DNA from 3 places in the Paraburkholderia sp. A1RI-2L genome. Region 2 is predicted to be linked to each of the others. Evidence: predicted binding sites of a transcription regulator. Region 2 holds the regulator's gene; each other region holds the start of a gene.

Region 1 (10,248 bases), 840 kb from region 2:
GGCGCGCGAATTGCCGCCTCTCACGCGTGCTTCACAAGACCCTCACGCTCTCAAGCCCGGCACTCCGGCGGCGCGAGGTTGGCGGGCAGCGTAGCCGCCTCGACAGGCACCGGACCCAAGCCAGGTGCGCCGAGCGACGAGGCCGACTTGCCGCCCGCGAAGCATTCCCACGTGAGCGTGCCGCCCTGCACGCTGCCTTGCGTGAGCGCCACGCGCGCGGTGGGCGAGTCCGCGTTGTCGGGCACCGACGGCACGAGCACGATCGTGTTGCTGCCATCGGGCGCAATGCGCTTGGTGAACACCACGGTGATCTGCCCGGTCGTGTCGTCCACCTTCACGGAGTCTACGTTGCGCGTGGCCGGCGGCACCGTGTAGCCTGCGCCGAACGCATTGCCGCTTGCCGCGTTCTCCGCCACTGCAAGCCGCGCTGCGGAAGCCAGCGAGAGGCCCTCGCCCACCCGGCTGCGCGCAAGATAGTCCTGATACGCAGGAATGGCATACGCGGCGATCACACCAACGATGGCGAGCACGATCATCAGTTCGATGAGCGTGAAACCGGGCGCTGACCAGCGCTTCGCGAGACGCACGAACGCGCGACAGGACCGCACGAGCGAAGCCGCGGCATGCGTGGCATGGCTCGCAAACGGTGGGGCCGCGGCCGACGCGGCACAGGGCCCGGCGAAGCGAGACGCGCTCGGGCTGGAAAGGGATGGGGATACGGTCATCATCAGGGCTCCTGAAACGAGAAACGCCTGCTCACGAAACAGTGAACAGGCGCTTCGATCGTATCGGCGCCCCCGTTGGCGCAGCAGTCGGCCGGATGGCTTAGGCCTGACGCTGTCGGAGCATCGGCTTGTGTGCGAGGCGCAGCGTCCACGCGACGGCCCGCTCAGAACGACCAGAAGAACGCCAGCGCCGCACTCAATGCGAGCCCTGCGCGCGCCGCTCGTTGCGGCGCTTGAGCAGATGCCCGACCACCACCACCAGAATCGCGCACCCCGCACTCATGCCATATTCGGCCGCGGGCGTATCGAGCAGCGGCCAGCGGTCGCCGGCCGGATCGTTGATGATCAGCCCGCCCGCGATCCAGCCGAGCAGCGCAGCGCCCAGCGTCACCACCACAGGATAGCGGTCGAGCAGCCTGAGCACGAGCTGGCTGCCCCACACGATCAGCGGAATGCTCACCATCAGGCCAAAGATCACGAGCGCGATGCGGTGGCGCGGGTCGGCGGCTTCGGCCGCGCCCGCGATAGCCACGACGTTGTCGAGGCTCATCACCGCATCGGCGACGATGATGGTCTTGATCGCGCCGATCAGCTTGTCGGAGGGCTTCACGTCGGCGTGCTCGAGATGCGAAGGCGCAAGCAGCCGCACCCCGATCCACAGCAGCAGCAGGCCGCCCGTGAACTTCAGGTACGGCACGTTGAGCAGCACGACCGCAAAAGCGATCAGCACGACACGCAGCACGATCGCGCCGACCGTGCCCCAAACGATGCCGCGCAGGCGCTGTTGTGCGGGCAAGTCGCGGCAGGCGAGCGCGATCACCACGGCGTTGTCGCCACCGAGCAGGATGTCGATGACGATGATCTGAAAAACAGCGCCCCAGTGGAGCGACGTGAAAAACTCAAGCATGAAAGCGACAAGAGAATCGTGAATGCAGCAACAAGGCGCGGCCGCCGTAAAAAAAGTAGCCGCACAAGTAAAAAAGCGAGGCAGCCATGACTGACTCCCTCGCTTCTGTCCGGAAACCTCTTGAAAGGGTTCCGCAAGCATATCAAAAAACGCTGGCCACCCGCGCATCACATCGTGCGCGGGCGCGCAGCCAGTTTTGAAATTTATCGCGCCGAAATTACAGAATCGACTTCAGCAGACGACCCATTTCCGACGGGTTGCGCGTCACCTTGATGCCGCAGCCGTCCATGATTTCCAGCTTCGCGTCGGCCGTGTCCGCACCGCCCGAGATCAGCGCGCCGGCGTGGCCCATGCGCTTGCCCGGAGGCGCCGTGACGCCTGCGATGAAGCCGACCACCGGCTTCTTCATGTTGTCCTTGATCCAGTAAGCGGCGTTGGCTTCGTCCGGACCGCCGATCTCGCCGATCATGATCACGGCGTCCGTATCCGGGTCGTCGTTGAACATCTTCATGACGTCGATGTGCTTCAGACCGTTGATCGGATCGCCGCCGATACCCACTGCCGACGACTGGCCGAGGCCGAGCGCCGTCAGTTGGCCCACCGCTTCATACGTGAGCGTGCCCGAACGCGACACGACGCCGATGCGGCCCTTCTTGTGGATGTGACCCGGCATGATGCCGATCTTCAGCTCGTCCGGCGTGATCGTGCCGGGGCAGTTCGGGCCGAGGAGCAGCGTCTTGCGGCCTTCGCGGCGCATACGATCCTTGACTTCGATCATGTCGCGGACAGGGATGCCTTCCGTGATGCAGATCGCGAGATCGAGGTCGGCCTCGACGGCTTCCCAGATCGCGGCGGCGGCGCCTGCGGGCGGCACGTAGATGACCGAAACGGTCGCGCCAGTGGCTTCCTTGGCTTCACGCACGTTCGCGTAAATAGGAATGCCTTCGAAGTCCTCGCCGGCCTTCTTCGGGTTCACGCCCGCGACGAACGCTTCGCGGCCGTTGGCATATTCACGGCAGGCGCGCGTGTGGAACTGACCGGTCTTGCCGGTGATGCCCTGCGTGATGACCTTGGTGTCTTTGTTGATCAGAATCGACATGTATTGACCTCTGTTCGTTTGGCGTCGCGCGTCGCGTCAGCCGGGCGGACCCGAGCCTTCGCGCCGGCACGATGCCATTCGTATCCGCTGAAAATTACTTGCCTTCGGTAGCCGCGACGACCTTCTGCGCAGCCTCTTCCATGCTGTCCGCCGAGATGATCGGCAGGCCCGATTCGGCCAGCATCTTCTTGCCGAGGTCCTCGTTCGTGCCCTTCATGCGCACGACGAGCGGCACATTCAGATTCACGGCCTTCGAACCGGCGATCACGCCTTCCGCGATCACGTCGCAGCGCATGATGCCGCCGAAGATGTTCACGAGGATCGCCTTCAGGCCCGGGTTCTTGAGCATGAGCTTGAACGCTTCGGTGACCTTCTCGGTCGTGGCGCCGCCGCCAACGTCGAGGAAGTTCGCCGGCTCGCCGCCGAACAGCTTGATCGTGTCCATCGTGGCCATCGCAAGGCCTGCGCCGTTCACGAGACAGCCGATGTTGCCGTCGAGCGAGATGTACGCGAGGTCGAACTTCGAGGCTTCGATTTCAGCCGGATCTTCTTCGTCCAGGTCGCGGTAAGCAACGATTTCCGGGTGGCGGAACAGCGCGTTCGAGTCGAAGTTGAACTTCGCGTCGAGTGCGATGACCTTGCCGTCGCCCGTGACGTTGAGCGGGTTGATTTCGGCCAGCGACGCGTCGGTCTCCCAGAATGCCTTGTACAGGCCTTGCAGGATCGCGCGCGCTTGCGGAATCGAGGCAGCCGGCACGCCGATCTTCGCGGCGAGGTCGTCGGCCTGAGCGTCGAGCAGACCCGTCGACGGCTCGACGATGACCTTGTGAATCAGTTCCGGATGCTTTTCGGCAACTTCTTCGATGTCCATGCCGCCTTCGCTCGAACCCATCAGAACGATCTTTTGCGACACGCGGTCAACGACGAGGCTGACATACAGTTCCTGCTTGATGTCGGCGCCTTCTTCGATCAGCAGACGGTTGACGCGCTGGCCTTCCGGACCGGTCTGGTGCGTGACGAGCTGCATGCCGAGAATCTGGCTCGCGTATTCGCGAACCTGTTCCAGCGACTTCGCCACCTTCACGCCACCGCCCTTGCCGCGGCCACCTGCGTGAATCTGCGCCTTGACGACCCACACCGGACCGCCCAGCTCTTCAGCGGCCTTGACCGCGTCGTCCACCGAAAACACCGGCTTGCCGCGCGGTACCGCGACTCCGAATTTCCGCAGGATTTCCTTACCCTGGTACTCGTGAATCTTCATGCGTGATTCCTTCAGTCTGAGAGTTGGAGTGAACTTCGTTTCCGCTGTTGTTATTCATGCGCGAGAACGCCGGCCCTGCCCTCTTGGCTCAGGCCTGTTGGGTTGTCGCGCACGCTGGAGGCTTGTGCGCCGCGTTCTATTGATTGCGGCACATGACCATACCAGCGCGGATAAAACTGCCTCACCGCCTCACCGTCGAACCGCAGCGCATGGCAGCGGCCGAGCTGGAAAGGCGGCGTTTCGCCGGCGGCTTCGCCGTCGGCGGTCTTGCTCGGTTCCTGCCCGGACGCTTCGCCGGGCGTTCCGCGCGAGATTTCCCACACCTCTCCTGCAAACGCCTGGACCGCGACTGTCGGCAACACGCCCAGCATTTCCGTGAGGTGCGTGCAGCCAACCGTGCCGGCGAGCAACCGGCCGGCTTCGCGGCGAAAGTTCTTGAGGAGATTGAGCCCGATAAGGGCCCGATAGGCGGGATGAGCGTTCTGGCACTGACCGTCGTACGGCACCCAGTCGGACGACGCTTCGGCGTCGACGACGTTGAGCTTGCGATCGATCGTGATGCGGAGCCAGAGTTCATGGATTGGCGAACCGTTGGGCCGCACACCGGCGGCGAGCGGCACGTCGCGTGGCTTATGATCGGTCAGGCACGCGTCGATGTCCCACAGGCCGTCTTCGCGCTCATAGGCGACCGCCCGGATAGCGCGCTGATGACGCAACTGGCGAGGCGCTGGCGAAGAAAGCGGCATGCTAGTAGAGGTAAGACCGGACAGGAAAACCTCTCAATTTTAGCATACCGAGTATTTGAGACAGCGGCGAACCCACAGCGCCCGGCAGTGCCAGGCCGCAGCTGTTTTTTGAGTCGACCGGATCAATTTTTGGTCAGTCGCCCTCGAAGCTGTCTTCGATGCCCTTCAAAATCTTGCCGATTATCGACATCGAAAAGCCTCGCGCGGCCAGAAAACGCGCCTGACGCGCGCGCTCGGCGGGCGTCTCGGGTAACTGGCCGTACTTCTTTTGCCAGACGGCACGGGCCCGGGCGAGTTCCGTTTCGCGCAGTTGAGCGTTGACTTCTTCAATGAGCGCGTCGCCCACGGCATGACGCTTGAGCTCGCTGACGATGCGCCCCGCTCCCACGCGCGCGGCGCGGCGGTACACGACACTTTCCGCAAAGCGTGCGTCGGATAGCCAGCCTTCGCGTTCGAGCGCGTCGAGCAGTGCTTCGAGCTCGTCGGCGTTTTCGGTGAAAGGCATGAGCTTGCGCGAAAGCTCTGCGCGGCTGTATTCGCGGCGCGAGAGATAGCCGAGCGCACGGCCCTTGAGGGAACGCTCGGGGCGCTGCCTGCCAGGCGCTTCGTTCGTGGGCGCGTTTCGCGAGGTGCGTGAGGTACGCGAGGTGGAGGTGCGCTCGAATTGGTCGGCTTGCGACGAGGCCCCGCCTTCGCCCAAAGACGAAGGCGGGGCCTCTGACGTTTCCGTCTCATGCGGCACCGAAGCGAACCCAACCTTGCGCATCACGATCGTGCTGACTCTCTGGTGCCCATTCGAGACTGATGATCCGAACTTATTCTTCGCCCGCGACTTCGACTTCGCCGGAGTCGTTGACGCCGTCCGGCATCGTGCTCACGCCAAGCGACTCGCGAATGCGGTTTTCGATCTCGCGAGCGATGTCCGCATTCTCGCGCAGGAATTCGCGCGCATTGTCCTTGCCTTGGCCGATGCGTTCGCCGTTATAGCTGTACCACGCGCCTGCCTTGTCCACGATCTTGGCCTGCACGCCGAGGTCGATGATTTCGCCCTGGCGCGAGATGCCTTCGCCGTAGAGGATGTCGAACACGGCTTCGCGGAACGGCGGCGACACCTTGTTCTTGACGACCTTCACACGCGTTTCGCTGCCGATCACTTCGTCGTTCTTCTTGATCGAACCGATACGGCGAATATCCAGACGCACCGACGAGTAGAACTTGAGCGCGTTGCCGCCCGTGGTGGTTTCCGGGTTGCCGAACATCACGCCGATCTTCATGCGGATCTGGTTAATGAAGATCACCATGCAGTTCGTCTTCTTGATCGTGCCGGTGAGCTTGCGCAGCGCCTGCGACATCAGGCGCGCCTGCAGCCCCGGCAGCGAGTCGCCCATTTCGCCTTCGATTTCGGCCTTCGGCACGAGCGCCGCAACCGAGTCGATCACGATCATGTCGATCGAGCCCGAGCGCACCAGCGCGTCGGTGATTTCGAGCGCCTGCTCGCCCGTGTCCGGCTGCGAGATGAGCAGCTCCGGCACGTTCACGCCGAGCTTGGACGCGTACTGCACGTCGAGCGCGTGTTCCGCGTCGATAAACGCCGCCGTGCCGCCGAGCTTCTGCAATTCGGCGATCACCTGGAGCGTGAGCGTGGTCTTGCCCGACGATTCCGGACCGTAGATCTCGACCACCCGGCCGCGCGGCAAGCCGCCCACGCCGAGCGCAATGTCGAGGCCGAGCGAACCGGTGGAGACCACCTGAATGTCTTCGACCGCCTCGCCGTCGCCGAGCCGCATGATCGACCCTTTGCCGAACTGCTTTTCGATCTGCGCGAGCGCGGCAGCCAGTGCCTTGCTCTTTTCAGCAGTCAGCCCAGCCGAGCCTTTCTTGCTATCTTCCATGAATCGTCCTTTGCTATGATGAACGGCGTCTGGTGACGATGCGCGCGTGCTTTTGCGCACATGCGCCTGAACGCAGACACTGTATAAAAAAACAGTAGTTTTGGCAAGCCCGTTTTTGGCCCTTTTGGGCAAACGCGCGCGCCGAAACCGCGAATTTTCGGAGACCGCCGCCCGACGCTGCCCGGGCCCGCTCCCTGCCGGGAGCGCTGCGCGCGCTGCACACCCCGCGCCGCACAAAACGGGCATCAAAGCGCTATGAGGGCGACGCTGGCGCACATGCGAATTCTCATTGCCGAAGACGACAGCATACTCGCGGACGGTCTCGTCCGATCACTCCGCCAGGCGGGCTATGCCGTTGATCACGTGCGTCACGGCGTGGATGCCGATACGGCCTTGTCGATGCAGTCGTTCGACCTCCTGATCCTCGATCTGGGCCTGCCGAAAATGCCGGGCCTCGAAGTGCTGCGCCGCTTGCGCGCGCGCAATTCCAACCTCCCCGTGCTGATCCTCACCGCCGCCGACAGCGTGGACGAACGCGTGAAAGGCCTCGACCTCGGCGCCGACGACTACATGGCCAAGCCGTTTGCGCTCAACGAACTGGAAGCGCGCGTGCGTGCGCTCACGCGGCGCGGCGCGGGCGGTGGCCCCACGGTCGTGCGCCATGGCGCGCTGGCGTTCGACCAGGTCGGGCGTGTGGCGCGCATCAACGACCAGGTGCTCGATCTCTCCGCGCGCGAACTCGGCGTGCTCGAAGTGCTGCTGCAGCGGCTCGGGCGGCTCGTCTCGAAGGAACAGCTCGTCGACCATCTGTGCGAATGGGGCGAGGAAGTGAGCAACAACGCGATCGAGGTCTACGTGCACCGGCTGCGCAAAAAACTCGAAACGGGCGGCGTGCGCATCGTGACCGTGCGTGGGCTCGGATATTGCCTCGAAAAGGAAGCGAATCCGGCAAACGCGAGCAACCCGGCAGGCACCCCGGCGAGCCCCTCGGCAGGCGCCGCCGCGCCTCCCGCCATGCCGGCGAGCCACCACTACAAATAGCCAGGCGCCACGATGGCCGAGCCCGCTCCCGCCGCCCAGCCCGGCGCGCTCGACGACGAGGCGCGCGACGCCCGCTACGCCAACCCGTTCGCCCCGCCCGACGAGGCCGAAGCCGCCGCCGCGCGCCCCCGCTCGCTGTTCGGCGAAATTCTCGACTGGATGCTCGCGCCGCTGCTGCTGCTCTGGCCGATGAGCATCGCGGTCACGTATCTCGTCGCCAAGTCGATCGCCAACGGCCCGTTCGACCGCGCGCTCGAAACCGACGCCTATGTGCTCGCGCGCCAGATCCATCCGGTCAACGGCGTGGTGGAGCTCTCGCTGCCCGCCTCCACGCGCGACTTCCTGCGCGCCGACAACGTCGACAGCGTGTTCTACCAGGTGCTCGGCCGCCGCGGCGAACTGGTGGGCGGCGACCGCGAGATGCCGCTGCCGCGCGACGACGACCGCCCGCCCGCCGGCCTTGTGGAATTCCGCGACGACATGCTGCATGGCATCGATATCCGCGTGGCCTATACGACGGTCGAACTGGCGAATCTGTCGGGCTCGCAGCCCGTGCTCGTGCAGGTGGCCGAAACGCTCGACAAGCGCCGCCAGCTCGCCAACGACATCATTAAAGGCGTGATCCTGCCGCAGTTCGTGATCCTGCCGCTCGCGATCCTGCTCGTCTGGTTCGGCCTCTCGCGCGGCCTCGCGCCGCTGCATGCGCTGGAATCGAACATGCGCATGCGCCGCCCCGACGACCTCTCGCCGCTCGAAGCGCGGCGCGCGCCGCCCGAGATCGAGCCGCTCGTCACCTCGTTCAACGACCTGCTCACGCGCCTCGAACAGAACATGCAGCTGCAAAAGCGCTTTATCGCCGATGCCGCGCACCAGATGAAGACGCCGCTCGCGGGCCTGCGCACCCAGGCCGAGCTGGCGCTGCGCCAGGACGCAAGCGCCGAGGTGCACCGCTCGCTCGAGCAGATCGCGACGAGTTCCGAGCACGCCGCGCGGCTCGTCACGCAACTGCTCGCGCTCGCGCGCGCCGAAAACCGGATGACGGGGCAGATTTTCGCCCCCGTCGATATCGCCGATGTGGCCCGTCACGCGGTGCGCGACTGGGTGCAGCCCGCGCTCGCCAAGCAGATGGACCTCGGATACGAAGGTCCGGAGAGCAAAGCGAACGACGGCGATGAACGCGGCACGCAGGACCGCGCCGCACCGGTGCAGGTCGACGGCAACCCCGTGATGCTGCGCGAGATGCTGTCGAACCTGATCGACAATGCGATCCGCTACACGCCCGCCGGCGGCCGCATCACGGTGCGCGTGCGGCCTGAACCCGCCGCGCACGTGGTGCATCTGGAAGTGGAGGACACCGGCATCGGCATTCCGGCAGCGGAGCGCGAACGCGTTCAGGAACGCTTCTATCGCATCCTCGGGCGCGACGGCGACGGCAGCGGCCTCGGGCTCGCGATCGTGCGCGAGATTGCCACGATGCACGGCGGCACGCTCACCATCGACGACAACGTCTATCAAGCCGAACCGCGTCTCGCCGGCACGCTCGTGCGCGTGACACTGCGTCTGCGCGACGGCAGCTGACGGCAAAACGGGCGAAAACCGGGATGGGACTTACCCTTAGCCAGCACCCGCCCACCCCACACGAGCTCGAAAGATAGCATCAATTGACCTGATTTTGACGACCGTTACCCAATCGTTGAGAGCAATTAGCAAACAATAGGCCATCCGGATCGCGCCACAGGAAAGCGTCACTGTCGTCAGAACCCCGTAAGTTTCCATTCCAATAATGCTCCGCAGGACCGCTCGCATGGCGGGCCCATACGCATATCAAAAATGGAGACACATATGGCAACCGTTGGCGGACAAGTCTCACACGCGCCGATGACCAGCGACGAAAAACGCGTAATCTTCGCGTCGTCGCTCGGCACGGTGTTCGAGTGGTACGACTTCTACCTGGCCGGCTCGCTCGCGGCCTACATCAGCAAGAGCTTTTTCTCTGGCGTGAACCCCACCGCAGGCTTCATCTTCACGCTGCTCGGCTTTGCGGCGGGCTTCGCAGTGCGGCCGTTCGGCGCGATTGTGTTCGGGCGCCTCGGCGACCTCGTGGGCCGCAAGCATACGTTCCTCGTCACCATCGTCATCATGGGCCTGTCCACTTTCGTGGTCGGCTTCCTGCCCGGTTACGCGTCGATCGGCATCGCCGCGCCCGTGATCTTCATCGGCATGCGCCTGCTCCAGGGCCTTGCGCTCGGTGGCGAGTACGGCGGCGCGGCGACATACGTGGCCGAACATGCGCCGCCCGGACGCCGCGGCTTCTACACCTCGTGGATCCAGACCACGGCGACGCTCGGCCTGTTCCTCTCGCTGCTCGTGATTCTCGGCGTGCGCACGACGGTGGGCGAAGAAGCGTTCGCCACCTGGGCATGGCGCATTCCGTTCGTGGCCTCGATCCTGCTGCTCGCGGTGTCGGTGTGGATCCGCCTGCAACTCGACGAATCGCCGGCATTCAAGCGCATCAAGGCTGAAGGCAAGGTCTCGAAGGCGCCGCTCTCCGAAGCGTTCGGCCAGTGGAAGAACCTC
Region 2 (10,248 bases):
GCGCGCGCCAGCGTGAGACGGCGGCGCATGCCGCCGGAAAGCTCGCCCACGCGTGCATCGGCCTTGCTTTCGAGGCGTGCGAATTCGAGCAGCGGCGCGACGAGCGCGCGCGTTTCGCTTGCCGAGAGTCCGAAGTAGCGGCCGAACACGAGCAAATTCTCGCGCACTGTGAAGTCGGGATCGAGATTGTCGAATTGCGGCACGACGCCCACGCGCGCGCGCGCATGACGTGCCCGCGCGGGCACCGGTTCGCCGCACAGGCTGATGCGTCCGGCATCGGGCGAAACGATGCCGAGCAGCATGCGCAACGTGGTGGTCTTGCCTGCGCCGTTGGGGCCGAGGAGCCCGAAGCATTCGCCGGGGAGGACGTCGAACGACAGGCCGTTCACGACGGTCCTGTCTCCGTAGTGCTTGATCACCTGCTCGAATTCGATGGCGGGCATGGTTGGGCGGCTGTTGCACGTTGCAAGGCGGCCTATTATAGGGCGTTCATCTCCCCATGCCGTTGCACCATCGATGTGCACGCAAACCTGGCGTTTTCCAGCCCTTGCGTGTCGAATTGCGGCGCACCATCATGTAATAGTGACCTGCGTTTCCAGACGGGTAGGGAGAATCGATCATGGCGAGCTACAAGAAAATTCTGCTTTGTTACGATGGCTCGCGCGAAGGCCGCAAGGCGCTGCGTTGCGGCGCGGATCTGGCGCTGGACCTGCATGCGGAGACCCATCTGCTTTCGGTGGTCGACATGCGCTCGACGATCGCGCAAAGTGCGGGCTTGCTCACCGACGTGGCATGTGGGCGCTTCGAAGAAACGGCGCGCGAGATTCTGCAGGAAGGCGTGGACTGGCTGACCGAACGCGGCGTGCGTGCGCAGGGCCACTTCGCGTTCGGCCATCCGATCGACGAGATTGCGAATCTCGCCAATGAGCTGCACGTCGATCTCGTAGTGGTGGGGCATCGCTGCCGCACCGGACTTTCGCGCTGGTGGATGGGTGCGGGCAATACGCCGCTGCTCGACCGCGTGACGTGCAGCATTCTCGTGGCCTGCTCTTCGGCTGCCGAGGAAAAACAGCAACAGCAGGCGGCGGCCTAGCCGCTATCAATCGCTTCCGCGCGATTGCAGCGTTCAGTCAATCAGCGAAAAGCGGCGGAGCCACTACCACGTAGATGGCTCGCCGCAATTCTTGCGGTTCATCTCGGTACGGCTTGCTCAGTTCGACGCGCTCGCGTCGTTGACGGTATTCGGCTCGTTCAATTCCACGGCGGCGAGCTTCCACGAAAACAGCCCATGACGCTGCAGGATGGCGGCATAGCGATCGCCGCCATAGCCGCTGTTTGCGCCGCGCTGCCACGTGACGGCGAACGTGTTCAGACTGCGGTAGCCCGCCGAGGTTTGCGCTCGCGGCTGAGCTTGCTGCGGCTGCGGCGATTGCGCCTGAGCCGGAGGATTGCCGGGTGCGGGCTGCGTCGCTTGGCCTGCCTGTGACGATGGTGGCGGCGACGGCGCTTCAGCCGGCGGCACAGGCGCGGGCTGTTCTCCCGGCTTGCCGGTCGGCGGCATGCCGCTGAGCAATGCGGCCACGCCCTCTGGCGTGGCATACGCGTCCACCAGTGGGCCGATCAGCGCATTGCCGATCATCGCGCCGAACAGCATGAGCGGATTGCTGGCGTGGGCGGCCTCCATGCGTTGTTGCAGCATCTCGCCAACCTGCTGCTTCAAGCTCGCGCGCAGCGCCGGGTAGTCGACGTACTCGCTTAGTGCGGCTGCGTCGCGTGCGTCGGCGGCTGCCTTGAGGTTATTCAGCGCGATATATGGCGATGCATAGCCATAGCCCACTGCCGCCACGATTGCAACCGCCGCGACGGCGATTGCGACGGGCTTCTTCCAGCTGGATGATTTGCGCGGATACGTTTGGGTATCGGTCATTGGTTAGTGCAACCCTGCAGTGTTCAATCAGGGTGTTGACCGCGCGCAATCAAAAACGATCCCACTTTTGTTGCTTACTTTGCCAGCGCGACCGGCGCATCGGCCTGCTGCTCCGCGATACAGCGGTCGATGGCGCGGCACACCGCCTCCATCGTGCCCACCATGATGAGCCGCGACTGGCCGTGATAGACGCGCACCGGTGCGCGGCGGTCGGGCTGCTCCGCATTCAGCGTGCTGTTGAGCGAAACGCGTGCGAAGGCCGGCTGCGCGGAAGGCAGCGGGCGCGCTTCGTCTTCTTGCTCGATGTCGTCGAAGAGCGAGCCATTGATCTGGTAGCCGCATTGACGGCCAAGGGCCGCCGCCGAAGCACGCGCCTCGCGCATGGCGCACGAGGCAATCCCGCGCAGATGGCGCAGACGGCCGAATTGACGGAAGGGCAACAGGCGGGCAAGGCGTTCCATGACTCTCTCCGGAAAATGCGCAGAAGATGCGCAGAAAATGCGCAGGCGGAATTATCAGAATTCGGTTGGACGGATCAGACCAACGGCAATGCCTTCGAGCGCGAAATCCGCGCTGCCGGCCGCGACGAAAATATTCTCGTAGTCAGGGTTCTCCGCGATCAGCTCGATGCCGTTGCGCTGCCGCTTCAGGCGCTTCACGGTGACGTCGTCGCCAAGACGCGCCACGATGATCTGGCCATCCTTCGCTTCGCTCTTTTTTTGCACGGCGAGCAGGTCGCCGTCGAGGATGCCCGCGTCGCGCATGGACAGCCCGCGCACCTTGAGCAGGTAGTCGGGCCGGCTCGAAAAGAGCGCGGGGTCGCAGGTGTAGTTCTGCGAAATGTGCTCTTGCGCGAGGATCGGACTACCCGCCGCGACGCGGCCCACGAGCGGCAGCGAGAGCTGCATGAGGCCCGCGTGCGGCAGCGTGAATTGATGCGGCAGATCGCCCGGACCGGGCACGAGGCGGATGCCGCGCGAAGCGCCTGCAGCCAGCTCGATCACGCCCTTGCGCGCCAGCGCGCGCAGATGTTCCTCCGCCGAGTTCGCCGAGCTGAAGCCCAGTTCGGCGGCGATTTCCGCGCGCGTGGGCGGAAAGCCGGTGCGCTCGATCGCGCGGCGGATCAGATCGAAAACCTGCTGCTGTCGTGCGGTGAGTTTGGTCATGGCGCTACTGTATGTTTGAACAGGTGACTGTATTTTTATACAGTACTCGCCGCTTTTCAAGTGTTACTTGAACTTTGTCATCCGCACGGCGTCGCGACGGCGCTTTCCCTTCCCCGACGGACGCAACCACCGGCGAAAACAGGCGCAAGCGCCCAATTCCTCCGTCCTTACCACTTTTACGTATTAAAAAATGAGAAAACATCATTTTTAATAATGTAAGCCGATCGCTAGACTGGCCTCCATCGATTGCTGCAGGGCACGCGAGAACGCACGAAAGTGCACGAATGCGCACGACGACACGGAGAAAAAGTGGATGAAACAAGGCATTACGGGGCACGCATGGTTCAGGACGCTGGCGGCGAAACTGCTGATCGGCGTGGCGCCGCTCGTCGGCATGGCGGTCTTCGCGCCGGCGGCGCATGCGGACACGGCGCTGCTCAACGTCTCCTACGATCCCACGCGCGAGCTGTATCAGGACATCAACGAAGCCTTTATCAAGGAGTGGAAGGCGAAAGGCGGCGAGACGCTCACCATCAAGCAGTCGCACGGCGGTTCCGGCGCTCAGGCGCGCTCGGTGCTAGACGGACTGCAGGCCGACGTCGTGACGCTCGCGCTCGCCTGGGACATCGACGCACTCGCCAATAAAGGGCTGATCGCGAAGGACTGGCAAATGCGTCTGCCCGACAACGCCTCGCCATACACCTCGACCGTCGTGTTTCTCGTGCGCAAGGGCAATCCGAAGCGCATCAAGGACTGGGACGACCTCGTGAAGCCCGGCGTCTCGATCGTCACGCCCAATCCGAAGACCTCGGGCGGCGCGCGCTGGAATTACCTCGCGGCGTGGGCCTATGCGGCGCACCAGCCGGGCGGCAACGACCAGAAGGCGAAGGCCTTCGTCACGAAGCTCTACAAGAACGCAGGCGTGCTCGACTCGGGCGCGCGCGGCGCGACCACGAGCTTCGTGCAGCGCGATATCGGCGACGTGCTGATCGCCTGGGAAAACGAAGCATTCCTCTCGCTCAAGGAGTTCGGGCCGGACAAGTTCGAGATCGTGGTGCCGTCGGCCAGCATTCTCGCGGAGCCGCCGGTTGCGGTGGTCGACAAGGTCGTGGACAAGCACGGCACGCGCAAGGTGGCGCAGGCGTATCTCGAGTTCCTCTATGGCGAGAAGGGGCAGGAGATTGCCGCGAAGAACTTCTATCGTCCGCGCTCGGACAAGGTGCCGGCGGCGCTCATGGCGAAGTTCCCGAAGCTCAAGCTTTACACGGTCGACGAGGCGTTCGGCGGCTGGGCCAAGGCGCAGAAGACGCATTTCGCCGATGGCGGCGTGTTCGATTCGATTTATCAGCCGCAATAAGCCGGCCGTAGTAAGCCTACGGCAATACGCAGTAGCAAGCAACGCCAAAAACAAGGCGCGCCCGACGAGGCGCGTCTTTAGCCGCGGCGCCCCGCATGTATCGCATGACGGGAGGCGCTCCGCGCAACCCATGTGAAGAGATAGAGCATGACGACGTTTCGATTACAGAAGCCAGGCGCGCTGCCGGGATTCGGCGTGACGCTCGGCATCACGGTGGCGTATCTGAGCCTCGTGGTGCTCATTCCGCTTGCGGCCACGTTCCTCAAGACCGCGACGCTCGATTGGGCGCAGCTCGTGCGCGCGGTGGCGTCGCCGCGCGTGCTCGCGTCGTACCGCCTCACATTTTTCTCCGCGCTTGGCGGAGCGCTCATCAATGCGGTGTTCGGGTTCTTGCTCGCCTGGGTGCTGGTGCGCTACACGTTCTCGTTCAAGCGCGTGATCGATGCGCTCGTCGATCTGCCGTTCGCACTGCCGACTTCCGTGGCGGGGATCTCGCTTGCCGCCGTGTATGCGGGCAACGGCTGGATCGGCCAGTTCCTGCAGCCGCTCGGCCTCAAGATCGCGTTTACGCCGCTCGGCGTGCTTGTGGCGCTCACGTTCATTGGCCTGCCGTTTGTCGTGCGCACCGTGCAGCCCGTGCTCGAGGAGTTCGAGCGCGAGCAGGAAGAGGCCGCCGCCTGCCTGGGCGCGTCGCGCTGGCTCACGTTTCGCCGCGTGGTGTTGCCGGCGGCATTGCCTGCGCTGCTTACGGGTTTTGCGCTCGCATTCGCGCGCGCGCTGGGCGAGTACGGTTCGGTCATCTTCATCGCGGGCAATGTGCCGATGAAGTCGGAAATCACGTCGCTGCTCATCATCACGAAGCTCGAGCAATACGACTATGCGGGCGCGACGGCGCTGGCTGTGGTGATGCTGTGCGTGTCGTTCGTCATGCTGCTGCTCATCAACACGTTGCAATGGTATTTGCAGCGGCGCACGAGCCGCCGGGCGTCGCGCGGCGTGTCGCGCTCGCGTGTGCCGAACCCGATGCACGCGGGTGTTGGAGGAGAGGCGCAATGAGTGCAGCAAGTACGCGGGTCCGCAATGCAGGACGTCCCAATTCCGTAACGGAAGCGCCCTGGGTGCGCTGGCTCCTCACCGGCATTGCGCTGGCGTTTCTCGCGCTGTTTCTGGTCGTGCCGCTCGTGGCCGTGTTCTGGCAGGCGTTGAGCAAGGGCATCGGCTTCTATTTCGTATCGCTCGCCGACCCGGATGCGCTCGCCGCGATCAAGCTCACGCTGATCACCGCCGCGATCGCCGTGCCGCTCAATCTGGCGTTCGGCCTCGCGGCATCGTGGACCATCGCCAAGTTCGAGTTCCGCGGCAAGGCGTTGCTCACCACGCTGATCGACCTGCCGTTTTCGGTTTCACCCGTGATTTCAGGGCTCATTTACGTGCTGCTGTTCGGCGCGCAGGGCTGGCTCGGCCCCTGGCTTGAGGACCACAATGTGCAGATCATCTTCGCGGTGCCGGGCATCGTGCTCGCGACCATCTTCGTGACGTTCCCGTTCGTCGCGCGCGAACTGATTCCGCTGATGCAGGCTCAGGGCACCGACGAGGAAGAGGCCGCGCACGTGCTGGGCGCGTCGGGCTGGCAGATGTTCCGGCGCGTGACGTTGCCGAACATCCGTTGGGGTCTGCTGTACGGCGTGATTCTCTGCAATGCGCGCGCGATGGGCGAATTCGGCGCGGTTTCGGTGGTGTCTGGACACATTCGCGGCCAGACCGACACGATGCCCTTGCACGTGGAGATCCTCTACAACGAATACAACTTCGCGGCCGCGTTCGCCGTGGCTTCGCTGCTTGCGTTGCTCGCGCTCGTTACGCTGGGTCTCAAGCTGCTGGCGGAGCGCCACATGTCTGCGGAGCTGCGCGATACCGGCGACGTGCCGGCGCTCGCGGGACTGCCGGCAACGCGCAGTGCGGCCGCGCCTCAAGGCGCAGTGATTGGCCAACGACATACACAACAACACCCACAACAACACACCCGCGCGTTGCGCCGGACGCTTGAACAGGGAAAGGGCTAAAGATGGGCATCATCGTTCGTAATCTGCACAAGCGTTTCGGCGATTTCACCGCGCTCGACCATGTTTCGCTCGACTTTCCGGCGGGCGAGCTGGTCGCCTTGCTCGGGCCTTCCGGATGCGGCAAGACCACGCTGCTGCGCGTGATCGCCGGGCTCGAATATGCCGATGAAGGCCAGGTCGTGCTCCAGGGGCAGGACGTGGCGATGGTTGGCGCACGCGAGCGCCAGGTGGGCTTCGTGTTCCAGCATTACGCGCTGTTCCGCCATATTACCGTGTTCGAGAATGTGGCGTTCGGGCTGCGCGTGAAGCCGCGCAACGAGCGTCCCTCCGAAGCGCAGATCCGCGAGAAAGTGCATGAGCTGCTCAAGCTCGTGCAACTCGACTGGCTCGCGCTGCGCTATCCGTCCGAGCTTTCCGGCGGCCAGCGCCAGCGCATCGCGCTGGCCCGCGCGCTCGCCGTGGAGCCGAAAGTGCTGCTGCTCGACGAGCCGTTCGGCGCGCTCGACGCGAAAGTGCGCAAGGAGTTGCGCAGCTGGCTGCGGCGCCTGCACGACGACCTGCACATCTCGACGATCTTCGTCACGCACGACCAGGAGGAAGCGCTCGAAGTGGCCGACCGCATCGTCGTGATGAATCATGGGCATGTGGAGCAGGTCGGCAGCCCCCAGGACGTGTACGATCATCCGCAGTCGGCGTTCGTCTACGAGTTCCTCGGCGCGGCGAACCGCTTGCATGGGCGAGTCGGTGCGCAAGGCTTCGTGGCCGACGGCGCGGCGCAGCCGATCGCGGTGCAGGCCGGCTTCGAAGGTCCGGCGCTCGCCTACGTGAGGCCGCACGATTTCGTGCTGCATCGCGATGCCGACGCACATCGCGACGGCCTCGTCGTGGACGTGCGCCGTGTGGTGACGCTCGGCGGCGCGGTGCGCGTGGAACTCGAAAGCCGTGCGGGCGGCGTGCTCGAGGCGCAGCTCGATCGCGAAACCTGGCGCGCGCTGAGTCTCGCGCCCGGCGACGGCGTGACAGCGGTGCCGCGCGGGCTGCGCGTGTTTCCCGCCTGATGGACGGCGCATAACGAATAATTGACCGATTGATCGCCGAATTAGTCGACACATTAATCGACGAAAGCGCGGTTGGCGGTTCAGGAGAGAAGAACATGAATTTTCAGCAGTTGCGTTTCGTGCGTGAAGCCGTCCGGCAGAACATGAACCTGACCGAAGTGGCGAACGTGCTCTATACGTCGCAGTCGGGCGTCTCGAAGCAGATCAAGGATCTGGAGGACGAACTCGGCGTCGATATCTTCATTCGCCGCGGCAAGCGCCTCACGGGCCTCACCGAGCCGGGCAAGGCCGTGCACCAGTTGATCGAGCGCATGCTGCTCGACGCCGAGAACCTGCGCCGCGTGGCGCGCCAGTTTGCCGATCAGGACAGCGGCCATCTCGTCGTGGCCACGACGCACACGCAGGCGCGCTACGCGCTGCCCAAGGTCGTGCACCAGTTCCGCGAAGTGTTTCCGAAGGTGCATCTCGCGATGCGCCAGGGCAATCCGCAGCAGATTGCGCAGATGATCATCAACGGCGAGGCCGATATCGGCATCTCGACCGAGGCGCTCGACCGCTTCCCCGATATCGTGACGTTTCCTTGCTATTCGTGGCATCACGTGGTGGTCGTGCCGAAGACGCATCCGCTCGTGGGCCGCGAGAACCTCACGCTCGAGGAGATCGCCGAGTTCCCGATCATCACCTACGACCAGGACTTCACGGGCCGCTCCCATATCGATCAGGCGTTCGCGAAGGCCGGCACCATGCCGGACGTGGTGCTGACCGCCATCGATGCGGACGTGATCAAGACCTACGTCGAACTGGGCATGGGCGTGGGCGTGGTGGCCGCGATGGCTTACGACCCCAAGCGGGATAGCGAACTCGTGGCGCTCGACACGCAGCATCTGTTCGAGGCCAGCACGACGCGCGTGGGCCTGCGCAAGGGCGCCTTCCTGCGCCAGTACGCCTACAAGCTGATTGAAATGTTCGCGCCGCAGCTCAACGAACAGCAGATCGCGAGCCAGTTGCGCGAGGCGGTTTGAAACAGGGGCATCATCCGGATCGTCTGGCCCGGTCGTTCTCCGGTCTTCTGTCTATTTCTGGGCCGGCGGCGATTCGCTTAGAATCGCGGCCATGAATACGCCCACTTCTCCCCAATACGCGCCCGGCGCTCCGTCGCTGCCGCGCGTCGCCGTGCTGGCCACTGGCGGCACCATCGCGGGCTCCGCGCCCGACGCGGCCAATACCGCCGGCTACCAGGCCGGTGTAATCGGCGTGGCGCAGTTGCTGGCGGCCGTCCCGGGTCTCGACGCGCTCGCGCGGATCCAGGCCGAGCAGGTCGCGAGCGTCGACAGTAAAGACATGTCGTTCGCCCTCTGGAGCGCGCTCGCGCAGCGCGTGAACGAGTTGCTCGCAGACGACGACATCGATGCCGTCGTCATCACGCATGGCACCGATACGCTCGAAGAAACCGCTTATTTCCTGCATCTCACGGTGAAGAGCCGCAAGCCCGTGATCCTCACGGCGGCCATGCGGCCCGCCTCGGCGCTCTCCGCCGACGGTCCGCTGAACCTGCTCAATGCCGTGGCGCTCGCGGCGAGCGGCCAGGCGACCGGGCGGGGCGTGCTGGTGGCATTCAATAACCGCATCCATTGCGCGCGCGACGTCATCAAGATCAGCACCTATGCGGTGGATGCGTTCCAGTCGCCCGAGATCGGCGCGCTGGGCTGGGTGCAGGACGGGCGCGTGGAATTCCAGCGGCGCGCGCTGCGTGCCCATACCGTGGATGCGCCCTTCAATGCAGATGGGCAATGGCCGCAGGTGGAGATCGTCACGAGCTACGCGGGCGCCACGCGCATCGCCGTGGACGCGCTCGTGAGCGCAGGCGTGCGCGGCATCGTCGTGGCCGGCACCGGCAACGGCTCGATTCACACCACGCTGCAGCAGGCGCTTGCCGAGGCGGCGGCGCGCGGGGTTGCCGTGGTGCGCGCGTCGCGCGTGGGGTCGGGACACGTGATGCACAACGGTGCGGCGAAGGACGATGTGCTCGGCTTCGTCTCGGCGGGCACGCTGAACCCGTACAAGGCGCGCGTGCTGCTGATGCTCGCGCTTGCGGCGGGCACGAGCGGGAAGGCCGCGTTGCAAAGCGTGTTCGATACGTACTGAGCGATAAGCGCTAAACGACAGGAACCATGCAAACGGGCCTTGCGGATTGCTCCGCAAGGCCCGTCTTTTTTCAGCCGAGCGCCTTATTGCAGCGGCGGAATCACGAGCACCTGGCCGGGGTAGATCTTGTCCGGGCTCTTGAGCATGGGCGTGTTCGCCTGGAAGATGACGTCGTTTTTCGCGCCGCTGCCGTAGTACTTCTCGGCGATCTTCCAGAGGTTGTCGCCCGAGACCACGGTGTGGTGCTGCGCTTCGGGCGCCGGATTCGTCACGCTCATCTGGTCGTCGACCTTGTCCACGTTCTGGACATTGCCGGCGGCCACCAGAATCTTTTCCTTGGTTGCCTGGTCAACGGCATTGCCCGTGACGGTGACCGTGTGCGAAATGCCGTCATAGGTCACGCCGAGGTTGTCGGCGTCGAGACCCTGTGAGCGGATGTAGGCGGCGATCGCATCGCCGGCCTTCTGGTTCAGATCGGCGAGATTCGCAGCCGGCGCAGCTGCGGTTTCTGCGGCCTGGGCCGGAGCGGCGG
Region 3 (10,248 bases), 440 kb from region 2:
CGCGCGGATCGCGAATCTCGGTCACGCGCGCCTCCTGGGGCTCCGGATCCCACGGCAAGCGCTGCTCGAAACGCGCGCGCAGGCCGTCGGGCGTGAGTCGGCCGGCGGCGACAGGAGGCAGGTCGATGCCCGTCGATTCGATCGGCAGGCTTTCGGGTTCAAATACTGGACGGATCAACGGCTGACTCTGGATTCAGGCACATCTACGTATTTTGCGACCAAAAACAAAAAAGCACCCCGAGGGGTGCTTTTTCTTACAGCTTTTACGCCTGCTCGGCCGGAGCAGCTGCGCGGTCTTTCGACACCAGCTTTTCCTTGATGCGAGCCTTCTTGCCCGACAGGTTGCGCAGGTAGTACAGCTTCGCGCGACGCACGTCGCCGCGACGCTTCACCACGATGCTTGCCAGCAGCGGCGAGTACGTCTGGAACGTACGCTCGACGCCTTCGCCCGACGAGATCTTGCGAACGATGAACGACGAGTTCAGACCGCGGTTACGCTTTGCGATCACGACGCCTTCGTATGCCTGAACGCGCTTGCGGTTGCCTTCAACCACGTTCACGTTGACGATCACCGTATCGCCGGGAGCGAATTCGGGGATGGTCTTCTCGCCCAGCACGCGCTGGATTTCTTCCTGCTCGAGTTTTTCAATCAGATTCATGACTGACTCCGTAAGCCATCTTGTCGGCGTTCGTACCTGTGCAGGATTGCCTGCAACTACGGCCCCGATAGAGGATGGATTCACAACTGGCGCCGTTCACGCATGAAGCGGCACCGCCTTTGACGCCCCGCGCCGCGCCCGTCCGAAGCCTTACGCTTCATTCGCGCCCTTCGCGAGACTGGCGAGCCATGCCTCGTCGGCACGGCTCAACGTTTTGTTCTTCCTGGCCCGCGCGATCAGATCGGGCCGCTTTTGCCACGTGTTGCGCAACGCTTCGCGGCGGCGCCATTGCTCGATTTCCGCATGATGGCCGCCTAGCAGCACATCGGGCACACGCACGCCGTCGTATTCCTCGGGCCGCGTGTAGTGCGGACAGTCGAGCAGACCGTCCACGAAACTGTCCTGCACCGCCGATTGCGCATCGTTGAGCACGCCTGGCAGAAGCCGCACCACGGCATCCATCAGCGCCATCGCCGGCAATTCGCCGCCCGACAGCACGAAGTCGCCAAGGCTGACTTCCTCGTCCACGCAACGGTCGACCAGACGCTGGTCGATCGCCTCGTAACGCCCGCACAGCAGCACGAAACCGGGCTCCTGCGCGAACTGCACGACGCGCTCGTGCGTGAGCGGCTTGCCTTGCGGCGACATCAGCAGCACGCGCGGACTCGCGACGCCCTGCTCCGCCTGCGCGGCCTTCGCCGCGCCGATCGCCGCTTCGAGCGGCTTGGCCAGCATGACCATGCCGGGGCCGCCGCCGTAAGGCCGATCGTCGATGGTGCGGTAGTTGTCGGTCGTGAAATCGCGCGGATTCCACGTGCGCAACGTATAACGCTGCTGCTTCGCCGCCCGGCTGGTGATGCCCCAGTCGGTGAGCGCGCCGAACATTTCGGGAAAGAGCGTCACGACATCAAACTGCATCGCTCTCTCCGTTCAGCGAATCAGCACAGCAGGTTCAGTAATCGGCTTCCCAGTCGACGACGATGCGCTTCGCCGCCAGGTCCACCGTCTTGACAAACACGCCGACGAACGGGATCAGCCGCTCGCCGGTAATGGGCTTGCCGTTCTTGTCCGTCGAGGGATACTCGACGCGCAACACCGACTGCGCGCCGTTGTCGATCAGGTCGGCGACCTTGCCGAGCTCGACGCCCGCCTCGTTGGCGACATCGAGACCCATCAGGTCGACCCAGTAATACTCGTCGGCTTCGGTCGCGGGAAAATCCGCGCGGCTCACGTAGATACGCGCACCGCGCAGCCGCAGCGCGGCGTCGCGATCGGCGACACCGGTCAGTTGCCCGACCACGCTGTCGCCATGCACCTTGGCGCTCACGCGCACCGCGGAATGACGCTCCGGGTGCTCGCGGCCCTTCAGAAGCCACCAGCGCTTCGCTGCGATGAGCGCCTTGCCGCCCTGCGCGTGCGGGGCGATCTTCAGCCCGCCCTTCAGCCCATAGGCGTCGAGCACGGCGCCCACTTCGACTGCGTCGGCAGGCCAGCTCGCCGGCGTTTCGGCGCGCAGGCCTTCAGCCGCGCCGAGCGCTTCAGACGCGCCATCGCGCGCCTGCCGGCGCTCCACGGGCTTGCGCACAAACGCGCCGAACGACGGCGCCTTGCGTGCCACTTCGCCCGCTGCGGCAGCGCCCTTGTCCGCCTTTACATCGTCATGCACGGGCATGGGCAAACCTCGCAGCCAGCCTGGACTCGCACACGCGGCTCACGCTGCGCGCACGGGTGTAAAACATGAACAAGACTTAAGCAGCCGGTTGAGCGGCAGCAGCCTTTTGCGCTTCCTTCACGAGACGCTCGACGGCCGGCGACATTTGCGCGCCGTTTTCCTTCCAGTACGTCACGCGATCTTGCGCGATACGGAGGGTTTCACCCTTGGTGGCGACCGGGTTGTAGAAGCCCACGCGCTCGATGAAACGGCCGTCGCGACGGTTGCGCGAATCGGTTGCGACGATGTTGTAGAACGGGCGCTTCTTCGAGCCGCCGCGTGCCAGACGGATGATGACCATTACTAGAATCCTTGAAAACCGGGGGTTCGGGACTACTGAAACATGCGATTATAGCCCGAAACCAATGGCATAACAAACACTTAACGGGAATCTGGACGGAAACCGCGTGGAAACGGCGTGACAATCGTGAGGAAACGGCGATGAACGGCGATCGATCGGCGTCTGACGGACATCACGGACAGTGCTTCGCGCCAGCGTCACAGCGGCGGCGGGCGTGGATTTGCGCCAAAGTGTTTCGGGCGAAAACCGCGCTCGCTTCGCCCATTGCGAACCTTTCACGCTTGTGGCGGCGCGACAACGCGCCTTCCCCAGCGCACCGCATTGATCAGCCCCCTCATCGGCCTGGCGACGGCCGTCATCAATCGCCAGCGCCGCTCCCGCGCCCAGCGCCTCGCATTTTACGGCCAAGCCGCGCACGGTTCGCGCTCGCCGCCCTCCTGGTCCTGGGCGCATCGCTCGCGCGGGCCGCGCTGCCCATCGAGCGCATCCGCTTGCCGGCCGGCTTCCACATCGAAGTGCTCGCCGACGATATCCCCGGCGCGCGCGAAATGACGCTTTCACCTGCGGGCACGCTTTACGTGGGCAGCATGGAAGGCCGCGTCCATGCGCTCGAATTGCTCAACGCGAGGGTCGTCAAGCACCACGTGCTCGCCTCCGGGCTCACGATGCCGGTGGGCGTCGCCTGGCACGGCGGCGCGCTCTATGTTTCGGCGGTCTCGAAGATCGTGAGGCTGGACGCCATCGATACGCATCTCGACGATCCGCCCAAGCCCGCCGTCGTCACCGACGCGCTCCCCGCCGAGCGCCACCACGGCTGGAAGTTCATCGCCTTCGGCCCGGACGGCAAGCTCTACGTCCCTCAAGGCGCGCCCTGCAACGTCTGCCTGCCCGCGGGCGACCCGCAGCGCGACCACTACGCGATGATCGGCAGGATGAATCCGGACGGCTCGCACTATGAGAGCATCGCGCGCGGCGTGCGCAATACGGTGGGCTTCGCGTGGCATCCGCGGACGCACGAACTATGGTTCACCGACAACGGCCGCGACATGATGGGCGACGACACTCCCGACGACAAGCTCAACCGGCTTGCACGCGCAGGTCTCGATTTCGGCTTTCCGTATTGCCACGGCGGCAACGTCGCCGACCCGGAATTCGGCGCGGGCCATCCGTGCAGTGGCTTCACGCCACCCGTCATGGGGCTGGGTGCGCACGTCGCGGCGCTCGGCATGCGCTTCTATACAGGGACGATGTTCCCGGCCGGGTATCGTGACAGCATCTTCATCGCCGAGCACGGTTCGTGGAATCGCAGCAGCAAGGTCGGCTATCGCGTGGTGCGCGTGACGGCGGACGCCAACGGCACGAACGCCCATCAGGAGGTATTCGCGCAGGGCTGGCTCAATCCCGATAAAACCGTGTGGGGCCGCCCCGTGGACGTGCTGCCGCTGCCCGACGGTTCGCTGCTCATCAGCGACGACTATGCAGGCGCGATTTATCGCGTGACTTACGCGAAGCCCTAGCCATACATGCGGCCGTCATGCGCCCTTCCGCATGCCTGCAGCCATTTCCCGGCATAAGCGGCAACATCTGCTGACGCAGGCGCGCGCCACGTACAATGGCCGGCGGCCCGCGGCCGCGCCGTTGTTGCACACGCAGTTCTTGAGCTGCCATCGCGCAATCAGCGCGCAGTCATCCAATCCGTCTGCCCATGTCCAATCAAAAAAATCCCGCACGCTTTCGCTCCAAGACCCTTACCGCCGCCCTCGCCTTCCTGTTCGGCAGCCTGGGGGCGCACCGCTTTTATCTCTACGGAAGGCGCGACGTGTGGGGCTGGGCGCATATCGCCGGCACGCTGCTCGGCATTCCCGGCGTGCTCCTGCTCGTGGCAACCCAGCGTGAGTCGATACCCGGCTGGACACTCGCCGTGATCGGCGCCGTGTCCGTGCTCTCGGCATTTCTGGCCGCCATCGTCTACGGGCTGCGCCCGGACGCCAGGTGGGACGCGCAGTTCAACGCGGCCTTCGCGGGCAGCCGCGCAAGCCGCTCGGGCTGGGCCGTGATCTTCGTGGTGATCTTCTCGCTGCTGATCGGTGCATTCTTGCTGATGACGGGCCTGGCCCTGACTTTCCAGACGTATTTCGAATCGCAGGTCGAAGCGGCCAAGGCCATTTCTCAATAGCGACGACTGCCCGACAACTGCAGCGCGGCGCTAGAACAGATCGAGTTGCGGCTTCTCGCGCACCGTCTTCGCGCGCATGAACGCCGACATATCCAGAATGCCGTAACGCCGCTCGTTCAAGCCGAGCCGCTTCACGGCCTGGTGAAAGCGCTGCTTGAGCAGGTCGGCCCAAAGCCCGGTGCCCTTCATGCGCTGCGAGAACGCCGAGTCGTAGTCCTTGCCGCCGCGCATGTCGCGCACGCGACTCATCACGCGCGCCGCGCGTTGCGGAAAATGCGCTTCGAGCCAGCCTTCGAAGAGCGGCGCCACCTCCCACGGCAGACGCAGCACGATATAGCTCGCGCTGCTCGCACCCGCCTCGGCGCAGGCTTCCAGCACGCGCTCCATGTCCGGTTCGGTAACGAACGGAATCACGGGCGCGATGCTCACCCCAACCGGAATGCCCGCCTGCGCAAGCGTGCGGATCGTGCGCAGCCGCCGCGCCGGCGTGGCCGCGCGCGGCTCCAGCGTGCGCGCGAGTTCGGCGTCGAGCGTGGTGATCGTGATGGCCGCCATGAATTGCTGGCGCTGCGCCATGGGCGCTAGCAGATCGAGATCGCGCTCGATCAGCGAGGACTTCGTGATGGCCGCGAACGGATGCTGGCGCTCGCTCAGCACCTCGATCACGCGACGCGTAATGCGCATATCGCGCTCGACCGGCTGCCAGGCATCGGTGTTCACGCCCAGCGCGATGGGCTCCGGCTCATAAGCGGGCTTCGCGATTTCGCGCGCGAGCAACTCGGGCGCATTGATCTTTGCGTAAATGCGGCTCTCGAAATCGAGTCCCGGCGAGAGCCCCAGATAGCTGTGGGTGGGTCGCGCGAAGCAGTAAATGCAACCGTGCTCGCAACCGCGATACGGATTGAGCGAGACATTGAACGGAATATCGGGCGACTGGTTGCGCGTAAGGATGCTCTTCGCGCGCTCCTCGAAGACCTCGGTGCGCAATGCCGGGGCTTCTTCGGCGGCAAGATCGCGGGGGCTCTCATCCGGCTGCGCGTGCTGCCAGCCGTCGTCAAAGACTTCGCGCCGATCAACCTCGTAGCGCCCCTGCAGGTTCGTGACGGCACCACGCCCCTTGCGCGGCGCAGGCGGCGCGACAGGGTACCAGGTCTCGGCGGGATGGTCAGGGTCCAGTTCTTTCACGGCACAATGCAGCAAGGCGTCTCGATACTGTATAAATATACAGTATCGAGACGCCTTGTCGAGCGCTAAAAAACGGGGCGCTTTCGAGCGCGGCTTCGCGCGACTACTCGCCCACCGCGATCGTCAAAGTTTCCTTGATTTCCTCCATCACCACATAGCTCTTCGACTGCACCGCACCCGGCAGTTGCAGAAGGATGTCGCCGAGCAGCTTGCGGTAGTCGGCCATCTCGCCGATGCGCGCCTTGATCAGGTAATCGAAGTCGCCCGAAACCAGGTGGCATTCGAGCACTTCCGGGATCTTCTTAACCTCGCGGCGGAACTGGTCGAACATGTTGCCGCTCTTGTGGTCGAGCGTGATCTCCACGAACACCAGCAGCGCCGCGCCCAGTACGTTCGGATTCACGCGCGCGTAGTAGCCCGTGATGACGCCGTCGCGCTCCATGCGCTTGACCCGTTCGATGCACGGCGTGACGGAGAGCCCGACCTGCTCCGCGAGGTCCTTCATGGCCATGCGGCCGTCCTCCTGGAGCAGCTTAAGGATGCGGTGATCGAGTCGGTCCAGCGCGCGGACCGGCTGACGCTGCGTTCTCATGTGTTTTTCCTGAAAATTCGACAAATACGATAACAAAATCTAGCCGTAGAACAATAGCATAGTCGATATTACTGGCTACTCCTGATTTTTCATGCCTTCGGCGCTGAATCCCCCGAGACGGGTGAGGCAAGCCCTCGGCAGCGCGGCGTAGCCCCAACAAATCTATCTGGAGCAGACTATGCGAGTCGTCGTGTTGGGCAGTGGTGTTGTCGGGGTCGCCAGCGCCTGGTATCTTGCCCGCGCGGGCCATGAGGTAACGGTGATCGAGCGCGAGTCCGGTCCCGCGCTCGAAACGAGCTTTGCGAACGCCGGCCAGATCTCGCCCGGCTACGCCGCGCCGTGGGCCGCGCCGGGCGTGCCGCTCAAGGCGATCAAGTGGATGTTCGAGAAGCACGCGCCGCTCGCCATCCGCCTCGACGGCACGAAATTCCAGTTGCAGTGGATGTGGCAGATGCTGCAGAACTGCACGCCCGAGCGCTATGCACTCAACAAGGGCCGCATGGTGCGCCTCGCCGAATACAGCCGCGATTGCCTGCAGGCGCTGCGCGCCGAAACCGGCATCCAGTACGAAGGCCGCACCGGCGGCACGCTGCAGGTGTTCCGCACGCAGCAGCAGTTCGACGGCGCGGCAAAGGACATCGCCGTGCTGAAGGATGCGAACGTTCCGTACGAACTGCTCACGTCCGCCGAGCTCGGCCGTGCCGAGCCCGCGCTTGCTGCGGTCTCGCACAAGCTCACCGGCGGCCTGCGCCTGCCCGGCGACGAAACCGGCGACTGCCAGCTCTTCACCACGCGCCTCGCCAAAATGGCCGAGGAACTGGGTGTCAAGTTCCGCTACAACACGCCGATCGACGGCCTCGCGGTGCAAGGCGAGCGCATCGCGGGCGTGCAGTGCGGTGGCGAACTCGTGCGCGCGGACTCATTCGTGGTCGCGCTCGGCTCGTTCTCCACAAAGATGCTGGCCGGCCTCGTGAAGATTCCGGTCTACCCGCTCAAGGGCTACTCGATCACAGCGCCTATCGTGAACGCGGGCGCGGCGCCGGTCTCCACCGTGCTCGACGAGACCTACAAGATTGCAATCACGCGTTTCGACGACCGCATCCGCGTGGGGGGCATGGCCGAAATCGTGGGCTACGACACGGCGCTCAAGCAAGCGCGCCGCGAGACGCTCGAAATGTGCGTGAACGATCTGTTCCCGGGCGGCGGCGATACCTCGCAGGCCACCTTCTGGACCGGCCTGCGCCCGATGACGCCGGACGGCACGCCGGTGGTGGGCCGCACGCCGTTCTCGAACCTGTTCCTGAACACGGGGCACGGCACGCTCGGCTGGACCATGTCGTGCGGATCGGGCCAGTTGCTCGCCGACCTCATCTCGGGCAAGCAGCCCGCGATCCGCGCCGACGATCTCTCGGTCTATCGTTATCTCGGAGAGACGGCCGGCGCGCATCGCCCAGCATACGCGTAATAAAAAACCCAGGCGCAAGGCCTGGGTTTTGTCGGCAATCCAAGGGGCGCTCGAAGCGCCCCTTTTTGTTGCAGCGCTTAGCCGAGTTCTTTGACGAGTTCCGGCACAACCGTGAACAGATCGCCGACGAGACCGTAATCGGCCACGCTGAAGATCGGCGCTTCTTCGTCCTTGTTGATGGCGACGATCACCTTCGAGTCCTTCATGCCCGCCAGGTGCTGGATCGCGCCCGAGATGCCCACCGCGACGTACAACTGCGGTGCGACGATCTTGCCGGTCTGGCCGACCTGGTAATCGTTCGGCACGTAGCCCGCGTCCACTGCCGCGCGCGAAGCGCCGAGCGCTGCGTTCAGCTTGTCCGCGAGCGGCTCCAGCACCTTCGTGTAGTTCTCGCCGCTGCCCAGACCCCGGCCGCCCGAGACGATGATTTTCGCGCTCGTGAGTTCCGGACGGTCGAGCTTCGTGACTTCGCGGCCAACGAATTGCGAGAGGCCGCTGTCTGCTGCCGCGTCGAGCTTCTCCACCGCTGCGCTGCCGCCTTCGGCTGCAACCGCATCGAATGCCGTCGTGCGGACCGTGATCACCTTGACCGGATCAGCCGATTGAACCGTCGCGATCGCGTTACCCGCGTAAATGGGACGCTCGAACGTGTCGGGCGAGTCCACTGCGGTGATGTCGCTGATCTGCGCGACGTCCAGCTTCGCGGCGATGCGCGGCGTGACGTTCTTGCCCGCTGCCGTTGCCGGCGCGAGGATGTGCGTGTAGTTCTTCGCGATGCTCAGGACCGTCGCTTCGACGTTCTCTGCAAGACCCACTTCGAGTTGCGGCGCATCGGCCAGCAGCACCTTCGAAACGCCGGCGATCTTCGCGGCTGCGTCAGCAGCAGCTTGCGCGTTGTGACCCGCAACCAGCACGTGCACGTCGCCGCCGATCTTCTGTGCGGCAGCCACGGTGTTCAGCGTCGCAGCCTTGATGGCTGCGTTGTCGTGTTCGGCAATAACCAGATTCGTCATTTCTCTTTCGCTCCTCACAGCACCTTGGCTTCGGTCTTCAGCTTCTCGACCAGCGTCTTCACATCCGGCACCTTCACACCCGCGCTACGCTTGGGCGGCTCGGCAACCTTCAGGGTCTTCAGACGCGGCGTGACGTCCACACCGAGGTCCTCGGGCTTGACCGTCTCCAGCGGCTTCTTCTTCGCCTTCATGATGTTCGGCAGCGTGACGTAGCGCGGCTCGTTCAGGCGCAGATCCGTCGTGACCACGGCGGGCAGCTTCAGCGACAGCGTTTCCGCGCCGCCATCGACTTCACGCGCGACCGTGGCCTTGCCGTCGGCGACCGTGATCTTCGAAGCGAAGGTCGCTTGCGGCAGGTTCGCCAGCGCGGCGAGCATCTGGCCGGTCTGGTTCGAATCGTCGTCGATCGCCTGCTTGCCGAGAATCACGAGTTGCGGCTGCTCCTTGTCGACGAGCGCCTTGAGCAGCTTCGCGACTGCGAGCGGCTGCAGGTCTTCATTCGATTCGATGAGGATCGCGCGGTCCGCGCCGATCGCGAGCGCCGTGCGCAGCGTTTCCTGCGCTTGCGCGACACCAGCAGACACGGCGATGACTTCCGTCGCCACACCGGCTTCCTTCAGACGAACTGCTTCTTCCACGGCGATTTCGTCGAACGGGTTCATCGACATCTTCACGTTGGCGATGTCGACGCCCGTGCCATCCGACTTCACACGAACCTTGACGTTGTAATCGACTACGCGCTTGACTGGCACAAGGACTTTCATTCACATGCTCCGAAGTTACGAATACGTCAACCTGGCGGACATTATAGCGATAGCGTTCCCGCTCGCACCCACCCGCCAGCACATTTCCCGCACAACCCGCTTCTAGCCCCGCTTACCTTTTTTCAGGTCCGATGGCCATGGATTGCGAACGATCGTGCGATTTTATGTCGGAAAAAACCCGGGCTCAAGCCCGGGTTTCTCCGACCGAATTCTCTACCGGACCCGACACCCTGGCGGCGACTATCCCACCGCGCAAACCAGGCCTGCTACGCAGGCCTACGCAGGCTTTATCTGGCCCATTTACCATGCGGCGATTACCGCCCCGCCGAACTTCTGCTCGACGTACTGCTTGACTTCCGGCGAGTGGTACGCCGCCACCAGC

The links. The regulator LexA, encoded in region 2, represses DNA repair genes until DNA is damaged. The targets are predictions, from matches to a motif close to ACTGTATNNNNATACAGT.
Region 1: the regulator LexA is predicted to act here: its motif matches at 6,709-6,726, upstream of recA (recombinase RecA).
Region 3: the regulator LexA is predicted to act here: its motif matches at 6,059-6,076, upstream of PWP93_RS02845 (PA0069 family radical SAM protein).

The regions. Positions count from the first base shown of each region.
Region 1 is NZ_JARBTA010000001.1:187,442-197,689, reverse strand. It holds gene PWP93_RS00915 (pilin) at 51-728, opposite strand; gene PWP93_RS00910 (TerC family protein) at 922-1,632, opposite strand; gene sucD (succinate--CoA ligase subunit alpha) at 1,850-2,731, opposite strand; gene sucC (ADP-forming succinate--CoA ligase subunit beta) at 2,826-3,992, opposite strand; gene PWP93_RS00895 (DUF2889 domain-containing protein) at 4,043-4,738, opposite strand; gene recX (recombination regulator RecX) at 4,872-5,504, opposite strand; gene recA (recombinase RecA) at 5,554-6,630, opposite strand; gene PWP93_RS00880 (response regulator) at 6,907-7,671, shown strand; gene PWP93_RS00875 (sensor histidine kinase N-terminal domain-containing protein) at 7,684-9,249, shown strand; gene PWP93_RS00870 (MFS transporter) at 9,514-10,248, shown strand, end outside.
Region 2 is NZ_JARBTA010000001.1:1,026,372-1,036,619, forward strand. It holds gene nodI (nodulation factor ABC transporter ATP-binding protein NodI) at 1-443, opposite strand, end outside; gene PWP93_RS04890 (universal stress protein) at 620-1,093, shown strand; gene PWP93_RS04895 (DUF2939 domain-containing protein) at 1,211-1,927, opposite strand; gene PWP93_RS04900 (hypothetical protein) at 2,002-2,388, opposite strand; gene lexA (transcriptional repressor LexA) at 2,443-3,093, opposite strand; gene PWP93_RS04910 (sulfate ABC transporter substrate-binding protein) at 3,407-4,450, shown strand; gene cysT (sulfate ABC transporter permease subunit CysT) at 4,598-5,506, shown strand; gene cysW (sulfate ABC transporter permease subunit CysW) at 5,503-6,513, shown strand; gene PWP93_RS04925 (sulfate/molybdate ABC transporter ATP-binding protein) at 6,516-7,571, shown strand; gene PWP93_RS04930 (CysB family HTH-type transcriptional regulator) at 7,667-8,593, shown strand; gene PWP93_RS04935 (asparaginase) at 8,685-9,716, shown strand; gene lysM (peptidoglycan-binding protein LysM) at 9,800-10,248, opposite strand, start outside.
Region 3 is NZ_JARBTA010000001.1:587,266-597,513, reverse strand. It holds gene PWP93_RS02880 (CoA pyrophosphatase) at 1-178, opposite strand, end outside; gene rplS (50S ribosomal protein L19) at 264-659, opposite strand; gene trmD (tRNA (guanosine(37)-N1)-methyltransferase TrmD) at 810-1,577, opposite strand; gene rimM (ribosome maturation factor RimM) at 1,612-2,331, opposite strand; gene rpsP (30S ribosomal protein S16) at 2,408-2,671, opposite strand; gene PWP93_RS02855 (PQQ-dependent sugar dehydrogenase) at 3,067-4,188, shown strand; gene PWP93_RS02850 (NINE protein) at 4,377-4,847, shown strand; gene PWP93_RS02845 (PA0069 family radical SAM protein) at 4,878-6,023, opposite strand; gene PWP93_RS02840 (Lrp/AsnC ligand binding domain-containing protein) at 6,136-6,624, opposite strand; gene PWP93_RS02835 (D-amino acid dehydrogenase) at 6,803-8,089, shown strand; gene PWP93_RS02830 (electron transfer flavoprotein subunit alpha/FixB family protein) at 8,167-9,102, opposite strand; gene PWP93_RS02825 (electron transfer flavoprotein subunit beta/FixA family protein) at 9,117-9,866, opposite strand; gene PWP93_RS02820 (MetQ/NlpA family ABC transporter substrate-binding protein) at 10,167-10,248, opposite strand, start outside.